DNA from 2 places in the Massilia suwonensis genome. Region 1 is predicted to be linked to the other one. Evidence: riboswitches for the same ligand, from Rfam matches in the RefSeq annotation. Region 1 holds a riboswitch; the other holds the start of a gene.
What was found. Region 1 has a riboswitch for cobalamin ahead of ACFPQ5_RS03445 (TonB-dependent receptor domain-containing protein). Riboswitches for the same ligand answer to the same signal wherever they lie in the genome.

Region 1 (13,115 bases):
GCCCCGGCGCCGATCCGCGCCTGGCCATGGGTCATTTCGAAAACCACGTCGCTTACCCGGCCATTCCCGTATTCGCGCGTCCCGCGACCCAGTTCGCAACGACCGCCGCCGACATGGGACGCATGGCCCGCTTTCTGATGGCGGATGGGACGATCGCAGGCCAGCCCTTTATCGCGCCGAACCTGATGGCGGCGCTCAGCGGCGCCCGGGATACCGATGCCGAATGGGCCGGCCTGCAAGGTGCTCATGGACTTGCACTCTCGGTGCGAGACCGGCATGGCGTCATCGGCGACTGTCACCCCGGTACGACGATCGGCTTCCAGGCCATGCTCTGCCTGTATCCAAGGGAAGGCAAAGCCTTTTTCGTGGCAGTCAATGCCGACGTCGAGAATGCCGACTACGAACGGTTCAACACGCTTCTGCTGGACGCCCTGCAGTTGCAAGCCGCACGGAAGCAAGCCAGTGGCTCGCCACCGCCCGCGGATATTGCCGGGTGGGAGGGAATGTACGTCCCGGCATGGCATGCGGTAACCCGCCTGGCATGGATCGATACCGTCTTCAACGTGGTCGACGTGCGTTGGGATGGCAAACGGCTGCAGCTCGTGCCCTTCCAGGGAAAGCCTGCTTCCTTGCAGCCAGCTGGCGGCATGCTGTTCCAGGCGGAGGGCCGGATCGCACCCTCGCATGTGCTGCTGACGACGGATGGCGATCGCATGCTCAGCGATGGCCTGCGCAACTATCGCCAGGTGCCCCTGGCGACCTTGCTGTGGCTATGGACCAGCGCCGCACTCGGCGCCGCGGGCCTGCTGACGATCCTGTTCAGGGGAGGATGGCTGCTGATCCGTGGCCGCTTGCGCAAGTCCAGTACCCTGGCCCTGCCGTTGGCCGGCGTGCTGATGCTGTTTGCGCCAATCCCCTTCTTCTTTACCCAATCCTTCATGCAGCTGGGCGACCTCACCATTGCGAGCGGATTGCTCGCATTCGCCAGCATCGCCTTGCCCTGCGCGATTGCCTACGGCTTGCTGCGCCTGCCATCGCGTGCACGCAGCCTTGCCCATCCGGCGTTCGACTGCGCCGCCTTGCTCGCGGCCGCGCAATGGATGATCGTACTCGGCGCCTGGGGCATGCTGCCTTTCCTTATGTGGCGATAGGCTGTGCCTGAGTGCCGCGCTCGAGGCTATCCCAGAGCCGGTCGTGCAGCGGCAGGATCAACACATTGCAGACCGGTTCCAGCAGCGCCGCGATGCCGCCCATCGCCGCCGATCCGGTCGCGACGTACATGACCGCGAAGGCGACGCCGGCATGCAGGCCGGTCTGGCTAAGTTTTTCGAAGGCCACCGTCAGGTAGCGTGCCCGCGCCGTCGACGCCGCGCGCCGGCGCATTGCCCAGGCGGCTTCGTGGAAGGGGAGCAGCAAGACGTTGATCACCGGCTCGACCAGAACGGCGAGGCCACTGAACACCGCCGAGCCGGTAACGGCGTAGGCCAGGGCATAGGCGATGCCCATGTGGGTGGCGACCTGACTGATCCTTTTTGCTGCGGTAATCATGCACTGCTCCTGTTGCAAACACTCAGGAGCAAATGATAGTGATTCTCATCTAAGAGGTAAAATGAATTGATTCAAGCACATTAATAGGATTTGCCTATTGATTATCCAATGTTGCAAGCCGGTCGAACAAGGGCTGCGCCGCGTCCGCGATCCGGTCGAGACTCGCTTCGCGCAAGGCCGCCGTATCGATACGCTCCTCGGTGTGCAGTCCGGCCCAGCGCAGCAGCGCCGCGCACGCGTCCGGATGATCGAACAGGCCGTGCAGATAAGTCCCCATTACCTGTCCTTCGGCTGAGCAGGCGCCCTCGCCGCGGCCATCGATGCGAAAAGCAGGGAGCGCCAGCGCCTCACCAGACGAGGCACCCATATGGATTTCGTAGCCTGCGACCTTCGCACCGCTGCCGTCGAAGGCGCACACACCCTCGACCCCGCGCAGCTGCTTCTCCTGGCCCATCGTCGTCACCATGTCCAGCCAACCCAGTCCTTCGGAGTCGCCCGCGCTGCCCTCGACACCATGCGGATCGCTCACCATCCGTCCCAGCATCTGGAAGCCGCCGCATACGCCCAGCAGCTTGCCGCCATAGCGCAAGTGGCGCGCAAGCGCAGTGTCCCACCCCTGCGCGCGCAGCCAGGCCAGGTCCGCGCGCGTGTTCTTGCTCCCCGGGAGAATGACGAGGTCCGCCGCCGGAATCGCTTCGCCCTCGCGCACGAAGCGCAGGTCGACCTCGGGATGCACGCGCAGCGCATCAAGATCCGTGTGATTGCTCATGCGCGGCAGACTCGGGACGACGATGCGAAAGCGTCCGCGCCGGGACTGCATCGGCTGCACGGCGTCCTCCGCATCCAGATAAAGCCCGTGCAGGTAGGGCAGGACCGCCAGCACCGGCTTGCCGGTTTCGCGTTCCAGCCATTCCAGGCCCGGTTCGAGCAGCGTAATGTCGCCCCTAAAACGGTTGATGACGAAGCCGGCGATGCGATTGCGTTCGCTGCGCGAGAGGCAGGCCAGCGTGCCGACAATGTGCGCGAACACGCCGCCGCGGTCGATGTCGGCCACCAGGATCACCGGACAATCGACCGCCTCCGCAAAGCCCATGTTCGCGATGTCGCGATCGCGCAGGTTGATCTCGGCTGGACTGCCTGCGCCCTCGACCACGATGGCCTCGTACTGTGCGGACAAGCGTGCATGCGATTCCAGCACCGCCGCCATCGCCACGGTTTTATATTGGTGATAGTCGCGCGCATTCATCTCGCTGCGCACGCGCCCGTGCACGATCACCTGGGCCCCGGTGTCACTCGAGGGTTTCAGCAGCACCGGATTCATGTCCGTGTGCGCGTCGATGCCGGCGGCCAGTGCCTGTAAAGCCTGGGCGCGGCCGATCTCGCCGCCGTCCTTCGTCACCGCGCTGTTGAGCGCCATGTTCTGTGGCTTGAACGGGGCCACGCGCACGCCTTCGCGTTTCAAGAGGCGGCACAGCGCGGCCACCACCGTGCTTTTGCCGGCATCCGAGGTCGTTCCCTGCACCATCAGGGTCTGGTAGGGCAGGCGCCTCATTGCCGATGCCTGCGTGCCTGGTCGAGCTTTTCGCACATCGCCGCCGCGCCCTGGATCATGCGCGGGCCGGCGCGGTTGAGCAGGTTGCCGTCGACGGTGAACAGATTACCGTTGCGGACCGCCTTCAGCGTCGGATACTGCCGCCACAGGTTCACGCCGCCGTAGTCCTTTTCGGCCGAGCCGAACACGGCTTCCGGGTCGGCCTGCAGCACGCTCTCGATCGTCACGACCGGCGCGATGACCGGCAGCTTGTCGAAGATGTTCTCGCCGCCGCACAGGCGCAGCGCGTCGGTGACGATGTGGCGGCCGTTCAGTGTGTACAGCGGCTTGTCCCAGACCTGGTAGAAGGTGCGCACCGGCGAACGTCCGGCATAAGTCGCACGCAAGGACGCCAGCTTGCTGCGCAGCGCCGCCGCGGCCGGACGCGCCGTCGCCTCGGTGCCCATCAGCAGGCCCAGGCGTTCCAGGCTGTCGGGAATCCCCTCCAGGGTTTGCGGATCGCTGTGGTAGACCGGAATGCCGAGCCGCTTGACCATGTCGATCTGGCGCTCCGAACTGCCGTGCATCCAGGCGACGATCAGGTCGGGCTTCAAGGCCATCACGCGTTCGATGTCGATCTGGCGATTCGAGCCGATGCGCGGGATGCGGTTCGCCGCCTCGGGATAATCGCTGTACTCCACCGCGCCGACCACGCGCGCGCCGCCGCCGGCCGCGAACAGCAGCTCGGTTACGTGCGGCGCCATCGAGATCACCCGCAGGGCAGGGCTGCGCAGCGTGATCGCATTATCGGCGTCGTCGCGCACCGTCACCGCCGCGGCCTGGCCGGCGCACAGCAGGCAGGCTAATACCATCCATCGTTTCATCGTTCTCTCCATTCATCGAAGGCGCGCGCCAGGCGCTGCCAGGCTGCTTCGTCGGGCGGCAGTCCAAGCCGGATGCCGTAGGCGGCATCGAGGAACAGGCGGCTCCAGATGCCGCGCTGCGCCAGGTGTTCGTGAAATGCCTGCGGGTCGTCCTGCGGCCACCAGTGGAACAGGGGCGTGCCGGCGGCGGCAATGCCGTGCGCCGACAGCAGCTTGTCCATGCGCCGGCCGGCCGACTGCAGCCGGGCCTGCGTCACCGCCTGCCAGACGCCGTCGTTCAGTGCCGCCAGTGCGATCGATTGCGCCGGACCGCTGACGGCCCAGGGCCCGAGCAGGTCCGCCAGTTCGCGCAACAGTCCGGCTTCCGCCGCGACGAAGCCCAGGCGCAGGCCGGCCAGGCCGAAGAATTTGCCAACCGAGCGCAGCACGATCAGTCCTGGCCGGTGCGCGTGCGCGGCGACGCTCAGGCCCGGTGCCGTGTCGCCGAAGGCCTCGTCGACCACCAGCCAGCCGCCGCGCCGGGTTAGGCGCGCGGCCCAGTCGAGCAGCTGCTCAGCGGGGACGGTCTCGCCGGTCGGATTGTTCGGATTGCAGAGTACGACGACGTCGCTGGCGTCGACCGCCGCATCGAGCGCGGCATAGCTGGACAGATGCAGCGTGTGGCCATGGCGGCGCCAGTGCTGGGCGTGCTCGGCGTAGGAGGGCGCGGAGACGGTCACCCGCGATGGCCGGCGCAGGCGCGGCAAGGCCTGGATCGCGGCCTGGGTGCCGGCCACGGGTAACAGTTGCACGGCGCCATAGTAGCGGCACGCCGCCTCCACAAGCGCGGGATCCGTTTCCGGCAGCCGGTGCCAGGCATTCGGCGCCAGCATGGGAATGGGATAGCCCCAGGGGTTGATGCCGGTCGAAAGGTCGATCCAGTCGTCGCGCCCGTAGCGTCGCGCCGCCGCGCGCAGATTGCCGCCGTGTTCAAGCATGATGTGCGACTCCGTATATGAGCGCCAGCGCCACCCACAGCAGGGTCGCCCTGAATACGAGGCGCCAGGCACGCAGGATGTCGGCCGGTGCCGCCGGCGCGCCCGTGCCGAGCGGTGGCCGCTGTTCGATTTCGCCTTGGTATGTCGCCGCGCCGCCGAGTGCGATGCCCAGCGCTCCCGCGCCGCTGGCCATCACCGGCCCCGCATTCGGACTGCTCCAGGCCGGAGCCTGCGCACGCCAGCAGCGCCAGGCGCGCAATTGGCCGCCACGCGGGGCCAGCAGCACGTAGCTGAGCGCAGTCAGGCGCGCCGGCAGGTAGTTCAATCCGTCGTCGATGCGCGCCGCCACGCGCCCGAACAGCTCGTAGCGCGGCGTACGGTAGCCCCACATGGCATCGAGCGTGTTCGCCAGCCGGAACAGCAGCGCACCCGGGCCGCCGGCCACCAGGAACCAGAACAGGGTGCCGAAGACGGCATCGTTGCCGTTCTCGAGCAGCGACTCGGCGCCGGCGCGCGCCAGGCCGGAGGCATCCTCGTGCGCGGTGTCGCGGCTGACGATGCGTGCCGTCAGCATGCGCGCAACCGCCAGGTCCCGTTCTACGAGCGCCTGGTAAATTGGCAGCGTATGCTCGCGCAGGCTGCGCAGCCCGAGGCTGAACCAGAGCAGCAGCGCATGCACGACGACGCCGCCCGGGCCTGCGGCGAGCCACCATGCCAGCGCACTGGCCGGCAGCACGGCCAGCATCCAGCCGCCCGCGCCACGCAGCACACGCCAGCCGTCCCGGTTGAGCCGGTCTTCGATACGCACCGCCATGCGGCCGAAGCCGACCAGCGGATGCCAACGCCGCGGCTCGCCCAGCAGCAGGTCGAGCGCCACGCCCGCCGCCAGCAGGAGCGCGAGCTGGAGCGCCGGCAGTCCGCTCAGCATGGCGGTCCTTTCAATACCAGCGGCAGCCCGGCGGCCACCAGGATCACGCGTTCGGCGCGAGAGGCCACAGCCTGGTTCAGCCGGCCCGCCTCATCGGCGAAGCGGCGCGACAGGGCGCCCATCGGGACGATGCCCATGCCGACCTCGTTCGATACCAGCAGCAGCTCGCCCGGCAGGCCTGCATCGAGCAGATCGAGGAAGCGTTGGCGCTGGATACCGAAAGCGGGCGGCAGCGTCAGTTCGCCGGTCTCCGGAAAATCGGGCGCGCCGTCGAGCATCAGGTTGGTCAACCACAGCGTCAGGCAGTCGACCAGCACCAGGCGGCCGGGCGTGCAGGCTGCGCGGATCGCGTCCGCCAGCAGCAGGGCTTCCTCGACCGTGTGCCAGTGCGCCGGCCGCCGTGCGCGGTGATGCAGGATTCGCGCCTGCATTTCGCCGTCGCCGGCGCGCGAGCTCGCGATATACGTGACCGCGCTACCGGATTGCTGCGCCAGCCGCTCGGCCAGCGCGCTTTTGCCCGAGCGTGCGCCGCCGAGGATCAGGGTGCAGGCCATGCACCACCTTCCGTGAACAGCAGGGCCACCGCTTCCGGATTCGACGGAAAGTAGCCGTGGAAGTAGGAGGCCGTCAGCGAGCCGGCACAATAGACGGCTTCGCCCGGCGTACCGGCGGGATGGCGTACCGTGTGCAGGCTGGGCGCCAGCGGTGTCTCGAAGCGCGAATAATGAAAAGTATGGCCGCGCAGGACGCCGGCCGGGGTGCCGAGCGCCTGCGCCCCGAGCCCGGCCAGGCGCGCCTGCATGCGCACCACACCGGGCAGCAGGCCGGCCATCGGCCAGCGACCGCCGTCGGGATCGGTGATTTCCTCGGCCAGCACCATCATGCCGCCGCACTCGGCCAGGATCGGCAGGTTGGCCGCGAAGGCGGCGCCGATCGAGGCGCGCCAGCGTTCGGCCCCGGCCAGCGTCTGCGCATGCAGCTCGGGATAGCCGCCGGGCAGATAAACGGCGTCGGCCGTCTCGGGCACGGCCTCGTTGGCCAACGGAGAAAAGAATGCGAGCCGGGCGCCCAGTAGACGCAGCGTATCGAGATTGGACGGGTACAGGAAAGCGAAGGCCGCATCGCGCGCGATCGCGATCGTGCGGCCGGCCAGCAGGGGCGGCACGGCCGGCGCCGGCGCGCTGTCCTGTGCTTCGAACGCGGGCAGCGCCTGCCAGGCGGCGTCGTCCAGCTGCAGCGCGTCGGCCAGCTCGTCGAGCAGGGCGTCCAGGCGCGGCAGTTCGTGCGGCAGGGCCAGTCCCAGGTGGCGCTCGGGCAGCGCCTCTGATTGGCGCGGCAAGGCGCCGACCAGGGCGATATCGCGCAGCGATTGCGCGACCATCTGGGCGTGGCCGGTGCTGGCGACCCGGTTCGCGATCACGCCGGCCAGCTGGACGGGACCGTAATCGCGCAAGCCGCGCGCGACGGCGCCGGCTGTCTGCGCCATCGCCGAGGCGTCGATCACGGCCAGTACGGGAATACCGAAGGCGCGCGCCAGGTCGGCCGCCGAGGGCGTGCCGTCGTACAGGCCCATTACGCCTTCGACCAATATCGCATCGGCTTCGCGCGCCGCCTCATCCAGGCGACGCCGGCATTCGTCGATCCCGACCATCCACAGGTCGAGCGTATGCACCGGCGCGCCGCAGGCACGCTCGAGCAGCATCGGGTCGATGAAGTCGGGCCCGCATTTGAAGACGCGCACGCGCTGGCCCGCGCGCACCAGGCTGCGCGCCAGGGCGGCGGTGACAGTCGTCTTGCCCTGGCCGGACGCCATGGCCGCGATCAGAACGGCACGCGCGCTCACCATTCGGTCCCGGCCTGCGCGGCGATGCCGGCGGCAAAAGCGTGCTTGAGCACATTCATCTCGGTGACCGTATCGGCCACGGCCAGCAGTTCCGGCGCCGCGCCGCGTCCCGTGATGACCACGTGCTGCATGGGCGGACGCTCGAGCAGGTCGCCGATGACCGTGTGCACGTCGAGGTAGCGGTATTTCAGGGCGATGTTCAGTTCGTCCAGCACGACCAGGCCGATGGCGGGATCGCGCAGGAAGGCGCGCGCCTGTTCCCAGGCCTGCAGCGCCTTTGCGATGTCGCGCTCGCGGTTCTGCGTTTCCCAGGTATAGCCTTCGCCCATCGCATGGAAGCTGACTTCGTCGGGAAAGCGGCGCAGGAACTGTTCTTCGCCGGTCGCCATCGCACCCTTGATGAACTGGACCACACCCACCCGCATGCCGTGCCCGAGCGCGCGCGCGACCATGCCGAAGGCGCTCGAGCTCTTGCCCTTGCCGTTGCCGGTGTTGACGATGATGATGCCAATCTGCTTGTCGGCTTGCGCGATGCGTTCGTCGATAATGGCCTTCTTGCGCTCCATGCGCAGGCGGTGGCGTTCGTTCAGGGTGGCGGTCTGGTCGTTCATGGTGGACTCCATATATGAGAAGGGTCAGGCACGGCGCAGGCGGTGCAGTTGATAGAGGAAGACGGGAGCGCCGATGATGGCGGTGACGGCGCCGACCGGCAGCTGCTGCGGCGCGACGATGGTGCGCGCCAGGGTGTCGCACAAGACCAGGAAGCTGCCGCCGGCCAGCACCGCGGCCGGGACCAGCACGCGGTGGTCCGGCCCGAAGGCGAAGCGGCAGGCGTGCGGCACGATCAGGCCGACGAAGCCGACCGAACCCGCGCTGGTGACGGCGCTGGCGGTCAGCAGGCCGGATACCAGGAACAGGCCCTTGCGCAGCGCGCCGACGCGCACCCCCAGCGCCACGGCGCCTTCCGCGTGCAGAGCCATCACGTTCATGCTGCGCGCAGAGCGCACGGCGAACACCAGTGCGCCGCCCAGCACCAGCCAGGGCAGCACCCGCACCGGGGCGCCGGCCAGGTCGCCGATCATCCAGAACACCATGCTGCGCAGGCGTCCCTCGGGGGCGATCGACAGCATCAGGGTGATCAGGGCCATGCACAGCGAGGAGACGATCACCCCGGTCAGGAGCAGCAGAGAAGAGCCGCCTTCCGCCGCCGTCCCGCTGCGCAGGTCGCGCCGCGCCAGCACGTAGAGCAGCAGGGAAACGGCGACGGCGCCGCACAGGGCTGCCGCATCGACGGTGGCCGCCGCGCACATCAGGAGCAGCGCACCGAGCGCCCCGACCGAGGCGCCAGCCGAGATGCCGAGGATGTACGGATCGGCCAGCGGGTTGCGCAGCAGGGCCTGCATCAACACGCCCGCCAGCGCGAGCGCGCCGCCGGTGGCGAAAGCAACCACGGCGCGCCCGGCACGCAGTTCGAGCAGGGAGGCCGCGAGCGACTGCGGCCGGCCGGCGAACAACTGGCCGAGTGCCGCCGGCAGTTCGCTGCCGGCCACCGGGATCGAACCCGTCATGCCCGAATACAGCATGCAGGCGAGCGCCAGCAGCAGCATCGAGCCGGTGACCAGCAGCGCGCGGCGGCGCGCCGGGAAGGCGAGCGTGCTCACGGACGCCGCCTTAGCGGATGCCGTAGCGCAGGCCGGCGAACCAGCTGCGTCCGCCGGTGCCGTAGGCGCGCGCCAGCTCATAGCGCCTATCAAGCGTGTTGTTGACGCGCGCCAGCAGCGACCAGTCGGCGTCGATGCGCCAGGTGGCGTACAGGTTCAGCAAGCCATAGCCGCCCAGGCGGCGCAGGTTGGCGGCATCGTCGAAGCGCTCGCCCGAGAGCTGCCACTCGGCGCCCGTGTCCAGGCTGCCCGCCACATATTCGGCCTGGAAGTTGGCGTGCCGGCCGGCGCGCCGCGCCAGGCGCTTGCCGCTGGCGTTGTCGCGCGGGTCCTGCCAGTCGGCGCTGGCGCGCAGGCGCAACGCACCGACGCGCGTAGCCGCTGCCAGCGTCACGCCTTCCAGGGTGGCGGAGGCCACGTTGTAGGCGCAGCTGCCGGTACGGCCGTCGCGCCGGTCGGGGCAGGGCGTGGCCGAGACGATCATGTCGGTCAGGCGGTTGCGGAACCAGGTGGCGTCGACGCTGGTGCCGGCGCGCTCGTAGCGCAAGCCGAGTTCGGCGTTGCGCCCGCGTTCGGGCTGGTTGGTGGGCACGCCGTAGCCCGGGTAGTACAGCTCGTTGAACGTCGGGGCGCGGAAGCTGGTACCGACGCTGGCCGTGGCGCGCAGGCCGTCGTCGAACTGGTAGCCGTAGCCGGCGGCGCCGGTGTTCTTGTCGCCGTAGTGCGAGCGGTCCTGGCGCGCGCTGAGGTCGAACAGGTGGCGCGCGCGGCGCAGCGCGTAGGCGGCGGCGTACGAGTTGGTGATGCGCGCGCGTCCCAGGGCGGCGGTGGAGCTCGACTCGACGCTTTCCTTGCGGTGGCCGTAGAGCAGCTGCAGGGTGTCGCGGCCCAGCGTCAATGTGTTCTGCCAAGTGAACTCGTCCTGCCGGGTGTCGATCTGGCTGGCGCCGCTGGCAGCGCTGCTGGTGAAGCTGCCGGACTTGTCTTCCGAGCGCGCGAGCTGCACGGTGCTGCGCCAGTTCGGCAGCAACTGGTTGCTCATGAAGGCGGCGGCGGTATCCAGATCCTGGCGGCTGTAGGCCTCGAAGCTGCCGGCGCCGTTGTCGTACTCGGCGCGCAGGCGGCTGTGCAGGAACTGGGCGCCGACTTCGTGGCCGGGCGCGAGTGCCAGGGTGACGCGGCCGCTGGCGCTGCTGCGGCGGTAGCCGTCGTCGTCCGGGTTGTAGCCGAAGGCGCCCGGCTGGGTGGCCGAGAAGCCGTCCGAACGTTCGTGGCCGGCGCCGATGGCGTAGGTGACGGCATGCTCGCCGCCGCTGGCGCCGGACAGATGGGCGCTGGCCTGGCGCGTGGCGTCGCTGCCGGCGCCGATCGAGGCCGCTGCCGCGAAGCCCGGCTCACCCCTGCGCGTAAAAATCTGGACCACGCCGCCGATGGCGTCGGCGCCGTACAGCGTGCTCAGGGGACCGTAGACGATTTCGATGCGCTCGATCGATTCGAGTGGCACCGCATTCCAGCTGGCGCTGCCGGTCGTGGACGAGCCGATGCGCACGCCGTCGAGCAGGACGACGACCTGGTTGCTATTGGCGCCGCGCAGGAACAGGCTGGTGTTCGCACCGGCGCCGCCGTTGCGGCCGATCTCGATGCCGGGCTGGCGCGCCAGGATGTCGGCAATCGAACCGGCGCCGGCGCGGGCAATCTCTTCGGCGTGGATGACGGTGGTGTCGGCAATGACGTCGACGGCGCGCTGTGGCATGCGGCTTGCTGTGACGACGACGGTATCGACAGGGGTGGTATCGGCGAACGCACAAGGCGCAGCCATGGCGAGGGCGAGCGACGAGACGGCCGCTTGCCGTGAAACGTAAAAGTGCATGATGGTCTATGGTTGGACAACCAGCCCACGTCCCCGTAGGCCAGATTGAACAGAAGCGCGCATGCAGGGCATGGCACGCTTCCACCTTTTGGCCGGTATCCGGGCTGGCAAGTGAAGCCGTCCGACCTTCCCATGCGAATGCACAGTGGTCTGGGGAGACGGTTGGCCGCGTGAACGCGGTACTTGCTTACCGTTGCGGGGGCAGCACACGTTGGCTCTTATCGAGCTTCGTGTTTCCCGTTTAACTGCGCCTGTGAACACAGGCGCGAGCACCAAAACGCCGCAATTATACGGCGTTGTCAATCTTTCAGCACAAGCATTTCGCCGTAGGCGATGCGATGCGGGGTCGATGCGGCCTGCAGCGCGGCCTGTTCGGGCGCGGCGCCGCCTTGCATGGCGGTGAGCAGGCGCATGGTGCCGGCGTGGCAGATGACGAGTGCTTCCGGGTGGCCGGCGGCGTACAGGGCGTCGCGGAAGGCAGTCACGCGACGGGCTACCTGCAGCAGGCTTTCGCCGCCGCCGGGACGGTAATGGAGCAGGTCGGCGTTCCAGGCGTCGACCGCATCGCGGCCGATGTCATCCCAGCTGCGTAGTTCCCAGGCGCCGAAGTCCATTTCGGCCAGGCGCGCGTCGAACACGACCTGGTCGCCGGCCAGTAGGCGGGCCAAGCCCGCACAACGTCGCAGCGGACTGGCATATACGGGCAGAGGGCCGGGGAATCCGGCGTCGCTCAACGTGGTATGAACGCGCCTTGTCTCTTCCGCGTTAGCCGGCACGTCGGCGCTGCCGTAGCACACGCCGGCTGCGACATCGGGACGAGGATGGCGGACCAGCAGCAGGCGCATGCTCAGCGCAGCGCGCCCTGGCCCAGGCTGGCCAGTACACCAAGGTAGATCGCGACTTCTGCCAGCTGCTGGACGGCGCCGAGGCAGTCGCCGGTATAGCCGCCGATCCGGCGCTGGAACATGCGCGCCAGCCAAAGGGCGGCCAGGCTTGCGGTCAGAAGGCTGGCGCCGAGTGCCGCAGGCGAGAGCGCGCCGACATGCAGCAGCAGCACGGCGGGCAGCAGGGCGGTGCAGGCGGCGATGACGAATTCGCTGGTCTGCATCTGCTGCGCCATCGGCTTGGCCTTGCCCTCGGCGCGCGCGTAATCCATGCGCCAGATGAGCGAGGTCGCGGCGAGGCGCGACAGCGGGTGCGCGAGGAACAGCGCGGCAATGGCGCTGCCAGGCGGCAGCATCGCCAGCGCCGTGCACTTCAGGCCGAGCATGCAGGCGATGCCGATCGCACCGTAGGCGCCGACGCGCGAGTCCTTCATGATCTCGAGTACGCGTTCGGGATTCAAGCCGCCGCCGAAGCCGTCGCAGGTATCGGCGAAGCCGTCTTCATGGAAGGCGCCCGTGATGTAGATCGAGGCGGCAGTGGAGAGGACGGCCGCCACCGGAGCCGGCAGGACCAGCGCGGCAAGGAAGTACACCGCTGCGGCGACGGCCGCGACCACGCAGCCGACCAGCGGAAAATAGCGCGAGGATTGATGCAGCCAGTCCGGCTGGAAGCCGACCCAGCGCGGAATCGGAAGGCGCGTGAAGAACTGCAGGGCGATGAAGAAGAGGCGCAGCTGCTGCATGTAAGGCTGACTTTCAGGCCGACTGCGTGCTGACCTGGGCCGAACCGAAGGTCGCCATCTGGTCCAGGAAGTTGACCGCCGCATGCAGCAGGGGCAGGGCGAGCGCGCTACCCGTGCCTTCGCCCAGACGCAACCCGAGCTGCAGCAGCGGCTGGGCGCCGAGGTAATCAAGCATGCGGCGATGCCCCTGCTCGTCGGAGCAATGGGCGAAGACGCAGTAGTCGAGGATAGCCGGCTGCAGCCTGG
Region 2 (16,953 bases), on a different contig from region 1:
GAACTGCTGGGCATGGCAAGGCTCGACAGCGGGCAGCCGCTGCAGAAGGAAACGCTGGAAGTGGCCGCGCTGCTGCGCACGGCCGAAGCGGCCCTGCCGCCCGGGGAGCCGGTGCTGGAGCTCGTGTGCGCGCCCGATGCGGGCACGATCGAGGGCGATGCGCGGCTGCTGGGGCGGGCGCTGTCGAATCTGCTACGTAATGCGCAGAAGTATGCGCTGGCGCGGATCAGGCTGACGGCGCGGCGCGAGTCTGGGCGCTTGCTTGTGACCGTGGAAGACGATGGGCCGGGGATTCCGCACGAAGAGCGCGAACGGGTATTCGAGCCGTTTTATCGGCTGGACCGGAGCCGGGACCGGGCGACGGGCGGCTTCGGGCTGGGCTTGTCGATTGCGCGCAAGGCGGTGCTGGCGCATGGCGGAACGCTCAGGGTGGAGGCGTCGGAATTGGGTGGGGCGAGGTTTGTGGTGGTGCTGTAGCGTGTCGATCTGCTGAGTCAGCACCGCGTGGGCAGTAAATCAGTCCAGTGGACTGATTTACGCCCACCCTACAACAGCGGGTTCGTAGCGTGGGCACTCTGTGCCCACGCGGTACGGCGCAAGCGGATCGAAACGCGGTTATTTGTGTTCGGGCTTGACGTGTATGAACGCATACCACAGGTGTTCCCACCAATGGTCGCGCGAGCGCACGGTGTAGAGGCAGGCCTTGTCGATGCCGGTCTTGAAGACCGGGTCTGGACACTTGTTGGTCATCAGGGCATAGCGCTGGTTCTCCGCATTGACGAGGGCAATGCAGAGCCAGACGACGAGGCCGAGCAGGATCACGGCCAGCGACCACGCATAGTGGTTCACATGGCTGGTTTCAAACAAGTCCTCTTCACGAGGGCGGGCGCCCTCGTACATTTCCAGGACTTTGCGTTCACCTTCACTCATTTCGTGGCGGCTGCCTTTGCGACCAGCGCGTCGAGCACCTGCAGGTGCGCCTGCACGATCTGGTTGCGGTCATTGATCTTGAGCTTCTCGGCCACCTGGCCCGGCGAGGTCTGGTACTTGCCGTCGACGATCAGGGTCGGGGTGCCGCTGACCTGGTAGTTGTTCATCACCTGCAGCTGGCGGCGCAGCTTGGTCACGACGCCGAAGGAGTTCCAGGTTTCCAGGAACTTGGCCTTGTCGATGCCGTTCTTGGCCACCCAGTCGATGATCTGGTCATCCTTCATCAGGCGCACGCGCTGCACGTGGACGGCATTGAGGATCTTCGGATGCATTTCCGCTTCCTTGCCCATGGCTTCCAGCGTCAGGAACAGGTGCGCTTCCGGATCGTTCGCGCCCTGGAACGGCAGGTGGATGCGGCGGAAGCTGACCTTGTCGGCGTTCTTTTTCGCCCACTCGTTCAGCGGCGCTTCCAGCGCGTAGCAGGCCGGGCAGTGGTAAGCGAAGAATTCGACGACTTCGACTTTCTTGCCGACGGTTTGCACCGGCTGGGGCGAAGCCAGCGTCACGTATTCGACACCATTCTGCGGGTTGGTAGGCGAAGCGAAAGCAGTGCCGGCGACCAGGCTGGCGGCGATGAGGGCAAAACGCAGGGTACGGCGCATAGGGTCGAGATCCTTCTGTATGAAATTGAAGAAAACGACGCGAGATTACCACTTTTTTGCCCTGCCCAAGGAGAGCCGCGCCGTTTTTTGCATTTGCTTACCGGTGAAACGCCTGCTTACCTTCGCCGGCGCGCCTCGTCCAGGCGCAGGCACAAGGTCGCGGCGCCGTCGACGATGCGCGGGCCCGGCCGGGTCAGCAATTCCTCGTCGAGCGTGAACAGGTTGTTGTGGCGTACGGCTTTCATGCCGCGCCAGGGCTGCCAGATCGACAGGCCGCGGTCCTGCGGCGTGTACAGCTTGCCGCCGACGATGGCGTCCGGATCGGCCTGCACCACCGCCTCCATGCTGACCTGGGGCGCGATCGTCTTCAGGTTGGCGAAAATGTTGCGGCCGCCGCAGACGCGGATGGCGTCGCTGGCGATCTGCTCGCCGTTGAGCGTGAACAGCGGATTGTCCCAGGCCTGGTAGAACACGGTGACGGGCGGCCGGCTCGCGTAGCGCGTGCGCAGGGCCTCGACCTTGGCACGGAACTGCGCGGCCGCCGCCTGCGCGTCCTTGTCCGTGCCCAGCAGGCGGCCGAAGCGCAGCAAATTCGTCTCCACCTGCGCGAAGCTGTGCGGCTCGCTGTGGAATACGGGGATGCCGAGACTCTGCAGCTGCTCGATCTGGCGCGCCGTGTTCCCGCTCTGCCAGACGATCAGCAGGTCCGGCTTGAGGGCGATCACGCGCTCGAGGTCGATCTGGCTGTTCGAACCGATCAGGGGAATCTTGCGCGCCGCTTCGGGATAGTCGCTGTAGTTCATGGCGCCGACGATGCGCGCGCCGCCGCCGGCCGCGAACAGCAGTTCGGTCACGTGCGGCGCCATCGAGATCACGCGCTGGGCCGGTCGGGCCAGCACGACCTGCTTGCCGCTGTCGTCGACCACGCTGACGGCCGCCTGGGCCAGCGGCGCGCCCAAGGCGAGCAGCGCCAGGAACAAGGTTTTCATTGGACTCTCCGCATGGGGGCGGCGCTCTCTTGCGCCGCGGGCAGGAAGATGGTGCGACCGCCATGTTCGATGACGGCGATCGGGTGGCCGAGGCAGGCGCCGAGCAGCTCGGCGCGCATCACCTCCTCCACCGGGCCGGCGCGCCACTGGCCGTCGCCGTGCAGCAGCAGCGCGTGGGTGGCGCCGCTCCAGGCCAGGTTCAGGTCGTGGCCGATGCTGACGATGGCGCGTCCCTGCTCGCGGCACAGGCCGGCCAGCAGTTCCGTCATCGCCACCTGGTGCGCGAGGTCGAGCGCGTTGGCCGGCTCGTCGAGCAGCAGCAGCGGCGTGTCCTGGGCCAGCAGCGCGGCGATCGCCACGCGCTGGCGCTCGCCGCCGGAGAGCGTGCGCACGTCGCGCTGGGCCAGGTGCAGCACATCCAGAGTACGAAGCGCCAGTTCGGCGGCGGCATGGTCGTCGCTGCCTTCCCAGTAGCGGTCGGCGTGATACGGATGGCGCGCCATCAGCACGGTCTCGATCACGCGGTAGGCAAAGGCGTCGCCGCGCGACTGGGCAAGATAGGCGCGCTCGCGCGCCAGCGCCGGCAGCGGCCACTCAGGCAGCGGCTTGCCTTTCAAGCTGACGCTGCCGGCATCAAGCGGACGCAGGCCGGCGATCGTGCGCAGCAGCGTGCTTTTTCCCGCGCCGTTGGGGCCGATCACGCACCAGCTCTGGCCGGCCTCGACGCGCCAGTCCAGGCGTTCCACCAGCAGGCGCGTACCCACGCGCAGGGTCAGGTCATGGGTGGCGATCATCGCGAACGTAAATGAAGTTGATGAAGCTGGAACAGGAACACGGGCACGCCGATCAGCGAGGTCAGCACGCCCACCGGCAGCTGCTGCGGCGCCAGCACCGTGCGCGCCAGCGTATCGGCCAGCACCAGGAAGCCGCCGCCGGCCAGTGCGGCGGCCGGCAGCAGGATGCGGTGGTCCGGTCCGAAGGCGTGGCGGCAGGCGTGCGGCACCACCAGGCCGACGAAGCCGATGCTGCCGCCGGTGGTGACCGCGCAGGCCGTCAGCAGGCCGGAACAGATGAACAGAAAGCGGCGCAGCCCTGCCACGTTCACGCCCAAAGTGACTGCGGCATCCGCATGCAGCGCCATCACGTTCAGCGCGCGCGCCTGGCGCAGGGCCAGCAGCAGCGCGCCGGCCAGCACGACCCAGGGCAGCAAGCGCCAGTTAGCGCCGGCCAGGTCGCCGATCATCCAGAACACCATGCCGCGCAGGCGCGACTCGGGCGCCACCGACAGCATCAGGGTGACCAGGGCCATGCAGGCCGAGGCCAGTACGACGCCGGTCAGCAGCAGCACGCCGGATTCTCCGGTGCGCACGCCTCCCCTGCCGCCGCCCAGATCACGACGGGCGAGCAGGTAGAGCAGCAGCGAGATCGCCACCGCGCCAAGCAAGGCGCCGGCGTCGACCAGCCACAGCGCCGCGCCGAACAGCAGTGCCGCCAGCGCGCCCACCGCCGCGCCGGCAGAGACGCCGAGCACATAAGGATCGGCCAGCGGATTGCGCACCAGCGCCTGCATCATGACCCCAGCCAAGGCCAGCGCCGCGCCGGTGACGAAGGCGCTGCTGGCGCGGCCCAATCTCAGGTCGAGCAGGGTCGCCGCCATGCCGTCGGGCGTGCCGGCCAGCAGGCTGGCCAGCGCGCGCGGCATGTCGGCGAGGGACACCGGCACCGAGCCGGCCAGGCCCGCGCCCAGCAGCGCCGCCAGCGCGCACGCGCCCAGCAGCGCCAGCGTGGCGCGCCTGCGTGCGGGCGAGGCGGCGGCGAGCACGTTCACGACATCAGAAGTCGTAGCGCGCCGACAGCTTGAGCTGGCGTCCGTCGCTCGGATAGATGCCGCTGCGGCAGCCGAAGGCCTGGCTGTAGTACTGGCGGTCCGCCAGGTTCAGGCCATTGACGGCGAATTCCCAGGCGCCGACCTTGACCGCATAGCGCGCGTCGACAGTCGTGTACGAGGGAATGCGCGCGCCGCAGTCGTTGGCGAAGTCGCTGCCGTAGCGCTGGTTCGAGACGTACTGGACACCCAGGTCGGCCGTCTGGCCATTCCCCGGCAGCCAGGCCAGGCGCGCGGTCAGCACGTTCTTCGGCACCAGCACCATCTCGCGGCCGGCATTCGGACCGTCGGTGAATTCGGCCTGCACGTGCTGGACGTGGCCGCTCAGGCGCAGGTTGGCCGGCAGGTCGGCGGCGGCGTCGAGTTCGATGCCCTGGCGGCGGGTCGGGTCGAGGTTGGTGTTGGCGCCGAAGGGAGTGAGCGCGGTCACGGTCGGATCGAAGAAGATCTCGTTGCGCAGGCGGTGGCGGAACACGCGTGCCGATACCTGGCGCGCCTTGTCGCCGACCGTCACGCCCAGTTCCAGGTCGCGCGAGGTTTGCGGTTCGAGCAGGCCGGTGCTGGAACGGAAAGCGTTTTCATCGGCATTGGCGATGCGGTAGCTCTGCCCTGCCTTCGCGTGTACGGTGACGCCGGCCAGCGGATCGATGCTGCCTTCGAGCGTCCAGGCGTTCAGCGAGCGGCTGCCGTTCGGCGGACCGGAGAAGGGATTGCCGGCCTCGAAGGGGGCGCTGCTGTCCTTCTTGAACTTTTCGTGACGCCCGCCCACGGCGAGGCGCGCATTCCAGGCACTGTCCCAGCGCATCTCGTCGCGCAGGTAGAGTGCGTTCGAACGCTGGCGGACCCAGGTGCCGAAGCCCAGGTCGTCGCCGCGCTCCCAGCGGATCAGGTCGACGCCGGCGACGGCCTCGTTCAGCAGGCCGCCGGAACGGGTGATCTGGCGCAGGCGCGGCGAGAACTGGGTCTGGCGGCTGCGGTAGGCCGACTCCGAAATGAAGCCGCCGAAATCATAGTTCGAGCTGACTTTGCGTTCGCGGTGCGACAGCTCGGCGGCCAGTTCGACGCTGCCGATGCGCTGTTCGGCAAAGGCGGTAACGCGGTCGGTGGACAGCGTGCCGAAGTCGGTCGGGGTATTGGTCTGGTGCGGATTCTGCTCGAACTGTTCGATCGTCAGCGAACCGGGGAAGCGCTGGTCCTGGCGCGCGCTCTCGACGCGCAGGCCGACGCGGGTCGCGTCCTGCGCCCACTGGACGCCGCCGCTGATGCTCTTCTGGCGGAACTGGGCATTCTCGCGGTCGTTGTGGGTGCCCTGGCGGTCGGCCGCGATATCGAAGGACAAGGGACCCTCGCCATGGCGCAGCGAGGCGCGGGTGTCGAACTGGTGGCGCTGGCCGGCCTCCATCACGACGGTACCGTGGTAGCCGGCTTCTGCGCCGCGTTTGGTGATGATGTTGATCACGCCGCCGGTCGCGCCTTCGCCGTACAGCACGCTGCTGCCGCCGCGCGTGATCTCGATGCGCTCGACGGTGTCGACGGGGATGGTGGACAGCACGGCGTCGGTCAGTTCGTTTTCGTTCATGCGCACGCCGTCGACCAGGACCACCAGGTTCTGGGCGCTGTTGGTGCCGAAGCCGCGCAGGTCGAGGCCGAAGTCGGGCGAGCCGGTCAGGCTCTGGCGGCCGTACACGCCGCCGATCTTGCGAATCGCGGCGTTGACGTCGTTGACGCCGGCAGTACGGATTTCCTCGGCCGTGATGACGGTCGCGCCGACGGGCGGCAAGGCGGCGTCGCTCGGAAAACGGGCGCCGGTCACGTGGACGGTGGTGAGGGCTTGCTCGTCGGCGTGGGCCGCCGCGGCGAACAGGGAAAGGGAAACGGCGCAGGCCAGCGCGAGCGGCTTGAGGGCCGGCGCGCTGTTCGAAACAGCAGCAAAAGTCATGTTGTAGTTCTTCGATAGGGTGTGCATCCGGCCTGCGTCCCCGCAAGTCGGATTCAACGGACGTCGCCATGCGACGAGGTCCACCTGTCCTGGCCGGTATCCGGGCTGGCAAGCGGGACCGCCTCACCTTCCTGCACCTGTGGCACAGTGGTTTTCGAGGCGGCCTGTCGCCGGAGCGACGCTTGTTGACCGTTGCGGGGGCAGCACACGTTGGCCGGGCGCCGGAGGCGCCGTGGCGTCGTGTTTCCCGTTTAACTGCGCATGCGGATTGCGTGCGCGGGCACCAGAACGGGGTGCATTATATACCTGTCAACGCAATGAGGTCGAAGGTGCGGGCGATTCACACGGTGAACCGCGTGGGCTCGGAGAGCCCACCCTACAACGGCTGCGCAGCGTAGCGTGGGCTCTCCGAGCCCACGCGTCACGCGGCCGATGAACGATCGAAACGCTGTTACGTCCCGCGCTTCCCGCGCATCGCCTCTTCGGCCTTCAACGCCGCCTTCTCGGCCGCGATACGCGCCTTCTCTTCCATCTCGATCCGGTGCGCCTCCAGACGGGCCGCACGCGTCTCGGGGGTTTCGAGACTGATGCGCCCAATCGCCCCGCTGCGGTAATCGTGCAGCAGCACGTGCGCCGCCTTCTCGACGTCGAACTCGCCGCCGCGCACGCGGAAACCGCGGCGCGCGGCCACGTTCTCGACCACGCCGATGCCGTCCAGGCCCTCGGTCTTGAAGCCGTAACGGGCGGTGAGCAGCTGCGGATAGCGCTCGAGCAGGACGTCGCCCAGGAAGAAGGCGACCTCCTCCTCGATCAGCGCATTGGTGCCGATCGCATGGCTGGCGGCCAGCATCAGGCCGTCGCTGGCCATCTCGATCTTCGGCCACATCAGGCCCGGGGTATCGACCAGCACCGTGTGCTTGTCGAGATACAGCTTTTGCTGGGTCTTGGTGACGGCCGGTTCGTCGCCGACTTTCGCCACGCGCTTTTTCAGCAGCGCGTTCATCAGCGTCGACTTGCCGACGTTCGGGATGCCCATGATCATGATGCGCAGCGGCTTGGTCGGCACGCCGCGGTGCGGGGCGAGCGACAGCGCCAGCGCCGGGATGCGCGCGACGTCGGCCGGCTTCTTGGTCGTCATCGGATAGGCGGTGACGCCGGGCTGGGCATCGTAATAGGCCTTCCAGGCTGCCGTCGCAGCCGGGTCGGCCAGGTCGATCTTGTTCAGGATTTTCAGTACCGGACGCTGGCGAAACTTGCGCATGCGGTCGACCAGCGGGTTGCAGCTCGCCTCGGGCAGGCGCGCGTCGAGGACCTCGATGACGAGATCGACGAACTCCATCTGCTCTTCCGCCTGCTTCTTGGCGGAGTTCATGTGGCCTGGGAACCATTGTATCGACATGCTGTGCTTTCAAATTTCTGCGAACGAGGCGGTATTTTACGCTGCCCATGCTTCCAGCGTCCCGCCCGGATGTGGTTCTGTTTCCAATAGGAATGATTTCGGCTTGATTCGTTGCAATATCGAGTCAGGCTGGACGGGCACGATGGGAAGACGGCCGTTCCCGGCCGCTCGCATCCACCGTGAAGGAGAAGCAGATGAGGCAGTTCATGCACCTTGCGCGCAACGTCGAGGTATGGATCTTCGGGGCCTTTGCCGGGCTGGCCGTGGTGGCCTGCCTGGACCGGCCGGCCGAGCGCACGGCCAGGCCGGCCAGCCCGGTCAGCGTGGTGCGCGAAACCGAGCTGGCGCAGCCGCAGGCCGGCGCCGCCCAGCCAATGTACGTGGTCTACGTGGTCGGCAAGCGGCCGAGCGCCGCGGAAAAGCGTGCCAACAAGCACGCAGGCGCCGGATGATCCGGGCCGGCGCCGTCTTCCCCGGGAGGGACAGCCGCTGCCCCTCCCGTTCCCGTCTCTAGCGTGCCCACGCGTCCATATCGCGCCGCACCAGCGACGTGATCCCGCCCCAGTTGCGCCCCGTATAGTGCCCGTAGTCTTCACCGTCGTCGCGGAACATCACCGAGTGGTAGGCCCACTTGGGGCGTCCGCCCTGGTTGGGACCGGAGCCGAGCGTCAGGTCGTCGCAGAACCAGTCGCCCCGGTTGCAGTAGGAGCTGCCGCCCGTGCCCGAGACGCCGCCGGAACTGTGGTAGGCCACCACTTCGTCGTCCTGGCCCGGCAGCGTGAACGAATACAGGGTGCCGTTCGCGCCGGCGTAGTTGTAGAACCAGACCCCGCGCGTATCGTTGTGGTTGTACAGGGCGCGCGCGGTGGCGACCTTGTGCTGCTGGACCATGGGCTCGCTGGTGGTCCAGGCGCCGATGTCGGCCAGTTCGCTGCCGCCCGCCGAGCCCGCCGCGACGAGCACCCAGCGGATGTTCCAGCCGGTCTGCGTGCGCCCCGCGCTGGCCGTGCACACGCCGGCCGCGTTCGGCTGGGCCGTCGTCACGGGCCGCGCCGAGCCGCCGTAGTTGGCCAGCGTATAGCCGATCAGCATGTCGCCTGCGCTGTGGACGCCGATATAACACCAGTTCTCGCCGGTGCAGAAGCAGTCGAGCGCATTGCGGACATAGCCGCTTTGCGAGGCGACCCCGCTGCGGCCGTCCCAGTTGACCGACTTCTTGTTGACGCCGGCCGCCACGGTATTCGGGCCGAAATAGGCGAAGTCGTTGTAGTTGCCGATCGCACCGCCGCCGGTGCGGCCGTGGATCCACAAGGTGTAGTTGGTGGCGCCGGCCACGCCGGCAGTGCCCGCAAAAAGCAGGCCGGGCAGGCAAAGTGAAAGCGCAAGGCGTGCTGGTCGTCCCATGTCATCCTCCATCTTCTGGTTGCAGTGGGACGTGGCGACGGCCGACCGCTAACGGCCATTCTTGGGACGAGCGCACCACGGCGTCAACCGTGCGCGCGGCGGCGTTGGGGGAAGGATACTGAACAGTGGATTGAAGCCGGCGCCGCCCGCAAGCGCGGCGCCGAAACCTATTGCACCGGCCCGCAGGCGCTCGGCGGCAGCGGCTGGGCCGGGTCGAACTTCGCCAGCGCTTCGAACGCGCCCTTGCGGTCTTTCGCAAATTCCGTCAGGTGGCGCTGGCGCTCCTCGCTTTCCCATTCCGCTTCCGACACGCCCTCGAGCGAACGCTTGCGGCTGGTCAGCACATTGCCTTCCAGGCGCGGCATCAGTTCGCGGTCCGGGTCGGTGTTTTCCTTGAGCAGGTAGCCGTCGACGTCGCGCAGGCGCAGGGGCAGCGCCGCTTTGCCATCGTGCATGAGCTTGCCGAACACGGTTAACTTGATGTCGTTCGGACCCGGCCCGAGCACCTCGTTGAAGGTCGCCAGCGCGAAGGGCCGGCCCTGGGCATCGTCGATGCGGCCGGTGACGATGTAGCGGCCCGGCTTCCTGACGTCGGCGCGCAGCACGAATACCAGGGCGCCCTCTTCCATCGCTTCGCGCGGCGGACCGGCCCAGACGGCCGGCACCCGCGGCGAATGGATGACGTCGAAGATCAGCACGCCGTTCTTGCCTCCCGCCGTGTAGCGCACCTCGGTGCGGATGGTGCCGTCAAAACTGGCCAGGCCCGTCTGGCTTGGGGTCAGCACGCCGGCGTAGGCGCCCGCGCCGTCCTCGGCAAACGCCAGCGGCACCTGCGGCGTGCCGCGCGCGCCCGTGTTCACGATGCCGGCGGCGAGCGAGCGCGTGACGACCAGCGGCACCGCGGCGCCGGTACGGTCGACCGCGCGCAGCGAAAAGGCGACGGATTCGCCGGCCGCGAGATACACGCGCGACTGCGAAGTCTGGAGCAGGATGTCCGGATTGCTGCGGCGGTCATCGCCGCGCATCGGGTTCGATTCGAGCACGGGCCGGTTCGGATAGGCCTGGTCGGGATTGCGCGACATCGGCTGCGAGCCCGGCGGATAGGCGCTGCCCTCGCGGTAGCTGCAATAGGTGTGGTCGGTCAGCTCGACGTATTCGACCAGCTGCTGGCGCTGCCGCGCGCGTTCGCCGGGGGGCGCGGACTGAGGCTGGCTGGCCACCTGGCCGAAGAACTGCGGACCTGACGGCGCGCCGCCGGGCGCGGCGGCCACGGCGGCGGCCGGCTGCCCGTCGCCGCGCAGCGCCAGCCAGGCAATCAGCCCCAGCAGCGCTACGATCAGGACAGCGGGCAGCCAGCGTTTCATGGGACGCTCAGAGGGCACTGTTCACCACGGCGCTACGGACGACCCCGACGATGCCGCCCCAGTTGCCGTTCGCGTAGTGGTTATAGGCCTCGTTGTCGTCGCGGAAGCTCACCGAGTGGTAGCTCCACTTCAGCGAGCCGCCCTCGTTGGCCGCCGTGCCGAGCGTCAGGTCGTTGCACAGCCAGTCGCTCGGATTGCAGTAGGACCCGCCCGAACTGCCGGCGACACCGCCGGTGCTGTGGTAGGCCACGGCCTCGTCGTCCTGGCCCGGCAGGATGCCCGAATAGGCCGTGCCCTTGGCGCCGGCGTACATGTAGAACCAGACGTTGCGCGTGGTGTTGTGGTTGTACATCGCGCGCGCGGTGCTGGTTTTCAGGTCCTGCACCAGGGGTTCGGAGGTGGTCCAGGAACCGGCGTCGGACAGTTCCGAGCCGCCGCCCGCGCCGGACGCGGCGCGCACCCATTTGATGTTCCAGCCGGTCTGCGAGCTGCCGTCGCTGTTGCCGCACACGCCGGAGGAATTGGCGACCGCGTTCTTCTTGACGCGCGCCGAGCCGCCGTAGTTGGCCATGACGTAGCCCATCATCAGGTCGCCGGCGCTGTGGGTCACGACATAGCACCAGTTGTTACCGGTGCAGAAGCAGTCGAGGGCGTTGCGGACGTAGCCACTTTGGGAAGCGATGCTGTTGCGGCCGTCCCAGTTGACGGATTTCTTGTTGATGCCGGCGGCCGTGGTGCCCGGGCCCCAGTAGGTCCAGCTGTTGTAGTTGCCGATGACGCCGCCGCCGGTGCGGCCGTTGATCCAGAGCGTGTAGTTCGTTGCGGCTGCGAAGCTTGAAGCGGCCATGAGACAGACCGCCATTACGAGTTGTAATGCTTTCTTCACGATGATCTCCGTTCTCCATTTCTTATGTGGACGCCTGTATCGGGCCATCACTGCCGGCTGAGCCAGGCGTTGCCGCGTCCTGCGGCTAGCCGACTGTATGCCTGAGCTAGATGCGAGTCAATTGAACTCGGGAGAGAAGAATATTTCGTTGTTTTACTGCCAATGCAAAGAATATTTGCCTTTAATCAAGTTCCGCTAGAACTTTTAGGTGTGCAACGACGCTGCGGCCGAGGGCCGATAATTCGTAGCCGCCTTCCAGGCAGCTGACGATGCGGCCCTGCGCGTGCTCGCGCGCCACCTGCATGATCTGTTGCGTGATCCAGGCGTAGTCCGATTCCACCAGCGCCATACCACCCATGTCGTCGTCGCGGTGGGCGTCGAAGCCGGCCGACACGAAAATCATCTGCGGCTTGAAGGCGTGCAAAGCCGGCAGCCAGTACTCCTGCACCACCTGGCGCACCACATCGCCGCCGCTGCGCGCCGGCACCGGCACGTTGACGCTGGTCGCCGTGATCGGTTCGGGTTCGGAGAACGGATAGAAGGGATGCTGGAAGAAGCTTGCCATCAGCACCCGCGGATCGTCGCGGAAGGCGTCCGCCGTGCCGTTGCCGTGGTGGACGTCGAAGTCGACGATGGCGACCCGCTCCAGGCCGTGCCCATCGAGCGCGTGGCGCGCCGCGATGGCGACGTTGTTGAAGAGGCAGAAGCCCATCGGCTCTTTCGGCGTCGCATGGTGGCCGGGCGGGCGGATCGCGCAGAAGGCGTTGTCGATGTCGCCCGCGAGCACGGCGTCGGTCGCGGCCAGGGCGGCGCCGGCCGCGCGCAGGGCCGCGTCATAGCTGGCGTGGCACAGCAGGGTGTCGCCATCCAGCGGATAGGTCTCGCCCGGGTTGGCCGGCACGTGGTCGCGCACCAGCGCCAGCGCGCCTTCGGTGTGGTTGCGCAGGATGGCGGGAATCTCGGCCAGCGGCGCCAGGCGGCGCTCGAGCAGGCCGTCGAGCCGGGCCAGGATCAACTGGTCTTCGATCGCCTGCAGGCGGCCCGGACACTCGGGATGCCAGGCGCCCATGTCGTGTTTTAAACAGTCGGGATGGCTGAAGATTGCTGTGCTCATGATCGTCCTGCTGCTCAGCCATACACCGGGATGATCCGTTCTCGCATAGAATCATCCGGACGGTGCCGCTGCGTGGAAAGAAAAGTTGCCAATGTCGCTAATCTACCATGTCGCCCCCTGCTCCGCATTTTCGACCATTGGAACCCAAAGCATGTTCAACAAATTGCACGCCGCCGCCCGCCAGGTCGGCCAGATCGTGGTCGGCAAGGACCAGCAGGTGCGCCTCGCCTTTACCTGCCTGCTGGCCGGTGGCCACCTGCTGATCGAGGACGTGCCGGGCGTCGGCAAGACCACCCTGGCGCACGCGCTGGCGCTGTCGCTGGGTTTGCAATTCAACCGCGTCCAGTTCACCAGCGACCTGCTGCCGGCCGACGTCGCCGGCATCTCCGTCTACGAGCGCGAGAAGAACGGCTTCGCCTTCCACCCCGGTCCGATCTTCACCCAGGTGCTGCTGGCCGACGAGATCAACCGCGCCACCCCGAAGACGCAATCGGGCCTGCTGGAAGCGATGGAAGAGCGCCAGGTCAGCATCGACGGCATGACCCGCCCGCTGCCGGAACCCTTCTTCGTCATCGCCACGCAAAACCCGGCGCACCAGGTCGGCACCTTCCCGCTGCCCGAATCGCAGCTCGACCGCTTCCTGATGTGCCTGTCGCTGGGCTATCCGGACGCCGCCGCCGAACGCGCCCTGCTGATGGGCGAGGACCGGCGCGTGATGCTGCGCTCGATCGAGGCGGCGATGAATCCGGAAGAACTGATCGAGGCCCAACTTGCGCTGCGTTCGATCCACGCCTCCAGCGCCCTGATCGACTACGTGCAGGCGCTGGCCCAGTCCTCGCGCGCCGGCACCCTGTTCGCCGAAGGCCTGTCGCCGCGCGCCGCCCTGGCCCTGCTGCAGGCCGGACGCGCCTGGGCCGCCCTCGAAGGACGCGACCACGTGCTGCCGGAAGACATCCAGGCGGTGCTGGTGCCGGTCTGCGCGCACCGCCTGCGGCCGCTGAAATCGGCCCAGGGCATGGCGCAAGCGAGCCGCGACCTGGTGCTGCAGCTGCAAAAATCGGTGCCGGTGTAAGAGCATGGACCGTACCGGCCCGCTGCATGCCGAAGCTCACGCCGAAGGCGGTGCGTGGCGCATGCGGCGCGAAGCCCGCGCCACCAGCGAACTGTTCCTCGGCCAGCGCCGCATCTACATCCTGCCCACGGGGCCGGGCCTGGGTTTCGGCGCCCTGCTGCTGGTGCTCCTGATCGGGTCGATCAACTACAACCTGGGCCTCGGTTATGCCCTGACTTTTCTCGCCCTGTCCTGCGCCCTGGTCGACATGGTGCTCACCTGGCGCAACCTGGCCCACCTGCGCCTGAAGGCCGGGCGCACGCCGGCGGTCTTCGCCGGACAGGAAGCCAGCTTCGAGCTGCAGCTGATCGACGCCGGCAAGCGCCCGCGCTACGCCATCCGGGTCGACAGCGAGGGAAAGGGCGCGCCGCGCCACGCGGCCGACGTTGCCGCCGGCGGCGAGACCACGCTGCGCCTGTCCGTCCCGACCGACAGGCGCGGCTGGCTGGCCGCGCCGCGCCTGGTGCTGAGCACGCGCTTTCCGCTGGGCCTGTTTCGCGCCTGGAGCTACTGGCAGCCGGACCTGCGCGCCCTGGTCTATCCCTTCCCCGAGGAAGACGCGCCGGCCCTGCCGCGCGGCAGCAGCGGCACGCGTGCGGTGGGCATCGGCGCGGGAGGCGAGGACGATTTCGCCGGCGTGCGTCCCTACCAGCCGGGCGATTCGCTGCGCCGCCTGGCCTGGCGCCAGATCGCCCGTCTCGATCCGCTCGACGGCGGCCAGCTCGCCACCAAGCATTTCGAGGGCGGCGCGCGCGACGAACTGGTGCTCGACCTGGCCGCCCTGCCGCCGCAGCTCGACCTCGAACTGCGCCTGTCGCGCATGACGCGCTGGGTGCTGGAAGCGGAAAGCCGCGCCCTGCCCTATGCCTTCCGCCTGGGCGCCACCTCCTTCGAAGCGTCCAGCGGTCCCGCCCACGCGGCCGCCTGCCTGCGCGCGCTGGCGCTGCACGGCCTGGGAGCGCCGCGTTGAACACACTGTTCGCACGCTTCCAGGGCCTGTCGCGCGACAAGGCCGACACCCTGCTGCTGCTCTGCAGCGCCCTGCTGGTGCTGGCGCCTCACGTGGCGCACCTGCCGCTGTGGGTGTCGGGACTGTGCGCGCTCACCCTGCTGTGGCGTGGCGTCATCACGCTGCAGGGCAAGCGCATGCCGCCCAGCCTGCTGCTGCTGCCGCTGGCGGCCGGCGCCATGCTCGGCGTCGCCCACAGCTACCAGACCCTGCTTGGGCGCGATGCCGGGGTCGCGATGCTGGTGCTGCTGGTCGCTTTTAAAATGCTCGAGATGCATGCGCGGCGCGACCTGTTCGTGGTCGTGTTCCTGTGCCTGTTCCTGGTATTGACCAACTTCTTCTACGAACAGGGCATCGGCACGGCGCTGCTGATGGCGCTGTCGGTGCTGGCCCTGCTCACGGCCCAATTGAGCTTCCAGTTCACGGGAGCCGTGCCGCCGCTGCGCCGGCGCTTCCTGATGAGCGCGAAACTGCTCGGCCTGGCCGCGCCGCTGGCACTTGCCCTGTTCTTCCTGTTCCCGCGCATCGAAGGGCCGCTGTGGGGCGTGCCGGGCGACGCCCTTGGTGCGCGCTCGGGGCTGTCGGAAACGATGGCGCCCGGGACGATGGCGAACCTGGCGCAATCGGGCGAGACGGCTTTCCGCGTGCGCTTCGAGGGCCGCGTGCCGCGCCAGGAACAGCTGTACTGGCGCGGCCCGGTGCTGGGCGCCTACGACGGCCGCACCTGGACCCGGCTGGATGCACGCACGCGCCAGCGCACCGCGCAGGAGCCGCTGGCACTCACCGTGGCCGGCAATCCGGTCGCGTATGACATCACGCTGGAGCCCTCCTCCTCCTCCTCCTCGCGCTGGCTGTTCGCGCTCGAAATGCCGCAAAGCTTGCCCGAGCTGGAGGGCAAGCGCGTGGACGTCTCGGGCGAATTCGAACTCATGGCCGCCTCGCCGCTCGAATCGCGCCTGCGCTACCGGATGCTGTCCTTCCTCGACTACCGGCTGCAGAAGGATGCGTTGCCGCCGGATGCGGATCACTGGCTGCAACTGCCGGCCAACAGCAATCCGCGCGCGCTGCTGGCCGGCCTGGGCCTGCGCGCCGAGCGCGATCCGCGGCGCCGCGTGGAGGCTGTGCTACAGGGCTTCCGGCGCGAAAACTATGTGTACACGCTGAACCCGCCCCTGCTGGGACGCGACGCCGTCGACGATTTCCTCTACGGCAGCCGCGCCGGTTTCTGCGAACATTACTCCGGCGCCTTCGTCTTCCTGATGCGCGCCGCCGGAGTGCCGGCGCGGGTCGTCACCGGCTACCAGGGCGGCGAACTGAATCCCCTGGACGGCTACGTCACCGTGCGCCAGTCCGACGCCCACGCCTGGGCCGAGGTCTGGCTGGCCGGCCAAGGCTGGGTGCGCGTGGATCCGACCGCGGCGGTGGCGCCGGAACGGGTGCGGCGCGGCCTGGAAGGCGCGATCCCGCCGCGTCCGCCCTTCGGCATCGAGGGCCTGGGCCGCTTCATGCAGCAAGGCGGCGCCAACTCCTGGCTGGCGCAGATGCGCTACGCGGCCGGCGCCGTCAACAACGGCTGGAACCAGTGGGTACTGAACTACACGCCGCAGCGCCAGCAAAGCGTGGTCGACAGCGTGCGCGCGTCGGTGTTCGACTGGCGCATGCCAGTCTTGCTAGCCACCCTGATAACTGTGTTGTTCCTATGGAGAATCTTCCTGCGCCGCCGGGGAATCGACCCGATCGATGCGCTATACTCGGCCTTGTGTTCGCGCCTTGCCCGCCTGGGTCTGGCGCGGGCGGCAGATGAGAGCCCGAGTGCCTACAGTGCGCGCATTCGTGCTGAAGCGAGACTCGCACCGCCCGCGGAAGCGGCGGCCGCCGAGTTCCTCGGCCGTTACAGCGCCTGGCGCTATGCGCCGCATGCAGTCGCGGCCAAAGACGCCCATCTGGCCGCGACCCTGAAGCGCTTACTTTCGCAAGTTCGATGAAATCTTTCGTATCAGCACTCGCAGCACTCATTTTTGCAGCAGCTCCCCACATCGATGCCGACGCAGCGGCGAAGCATCCGCCCTCCAAAGCCAAGGTCGTGAAGGCCAAGGCCGCCAAGACCAAGGCCGCGCCGTCGAAGAAGACCGCGCCCAAGGCGCGCAAGGCGATGGCCGCGGCCGCCGCCGTAGCGGCCGTCTCCGCCATCGACTACACCGGCGAGCCGATCAACTTCGGCGAATGGCAGGCCGTCAGCACCTTTGTCGACGAGATGGTCG

Region 2: another riboswitch for cobalamin. It lies ahead of ACFPQ5_RS20620 (TonB-dependent receptor); the one in region 1 lies ahead of ACFPQ5_RS03445 (TonB-dependent receptor domain-containing protein).

What each region holds. Positions count from the first base shown of each region.
Region 1 is NZ_JBHSMR010000007.1:1,141-14,255, reverse strand. It holds gene ACFPQ5_RS03495 (serine hydrolase domain-containing protein) at 1-1,151, shown strand, start outside; gene ACFPQ5_RS03490 (DUF2061 domain-containing protein) at 1,138-1,548, opposite strand; gene ACFPQ5_RS03485 (cobyric acid synthase) at 1,643-3,100, opposite strand; gene ACFPQ5_RS03480 (cobalamin-binding protein) at 3,097-3,963, opposite strand; gene cobD (threonine-phosphate decarboxylase CobD) at 3,960-4,940, opposite strand; gene ACFPQ5_RS03470 (CobD/CbiB family cobalamin biosynthesis protein) at 4,933-5,868, opposite strand; gene cobU (bifunctional adenosylcobinamide kinase/adenosylcobinamide-phosphate guanylyltransferase) at 5,862-6,422, opposite strand; gene ACFPQ5_RS03460 (cobyrinate a,c-diamide synthase) at 6,407-7,714, opposite strand; gene cobO (cob(I)yrinic acid a,c-diamide adenosyltransferase) at 7,708-8,322, opposite strand; gene ACFPQ5_RS03450 (FecCD family ABC transporter permease) at 8,347-9,318, opposite strand; gene ACFPQ5_RS03445 (TonB-dependent receptor domain-containing protein) at 9,383-11,125, opposite strand; cobalamin riboswitch at 11,316-11,534, opposite strand; gene ACFPQ5_RS03440 (histidine phosphatase family protein) at 11,542-12,087, opposite strand; gene ACFPQ5_RS03435 (adenosylcobinamide-GDP ribazoletransferase) at 12,090-12,869, opposite strand; gene cobT (nicotinate-nucleotide--dimethylbenzimidazole phosphoribosyltransferase) at 12,883-13,115, opposite strand, start outside.
Region 2 is NZ_JBHSMR010000014.1:46,557-63,509, reverse strand. It holds gene ACFPQ5_RS20650 (ATP-binding protein) at 1-477, shown strand, start outside; gene ACFPQ5_RS20645 (hypothetical protein) at 616-867, opposite strand; gene ACFPQ5_RS20640 (thiol:disulfide interchange protein DsbA/DsbL) at 927-1,592, opposite strand; gene ACFPQ5_RS20635 (cobalamin-binding protein) at 1,709-2,581, opposite strand; gene ACFPQ5_RS20630 (ABC transporter ATP-binding protein) at 2,578-3,375, opposite strand; gene ACFPQ5_RS20625 (FecCD family ABC transporter permease) at 3,372-4,409, opposite strand; gene ACFPQ5_RS20620 (TonB-dependent receptor) at 4,414-6,432, opposite strand; cobalamin riboswitch at 6,480-6,708, opposite strand; gene ylqF (ribosome biogenesis GTPase YlqF) at 6,857-7,804, opposite strand; gene ACFPQ5_RS20610 (hypothetical protein) at 7,999-8,256, shown strand; gene ACFPQ5_RS20605 (hypothetical protein) at 8,315-9,208, opposite strand; gene ACFPQ5_RS20600 (hypothetical protein) at 9,376-10,572, opposite strand; gene ACFPQ5_RS20595 (hypothetical protein) at 10,580-11,458, opposite strand; gene ACFPQ5_RS20590 (histone deacetylase family protein) at 11,640-12,572, opposite strand; gene ACFPQ5_RS20585 (AAA family ATPase) at 12,724-13,644, shown strand; gene ACFPQ5_RS20580 (DUF58 domain-containing protein) at 13,649-14,653, shown strand; gene ACFPQ5_RS20575 (transglutaminase TgpA family protein) at 14,650-16,677, shown strand; gene mltB (lytic murein transglycosylase B) at 16,674-16,953, shown strand, end outside.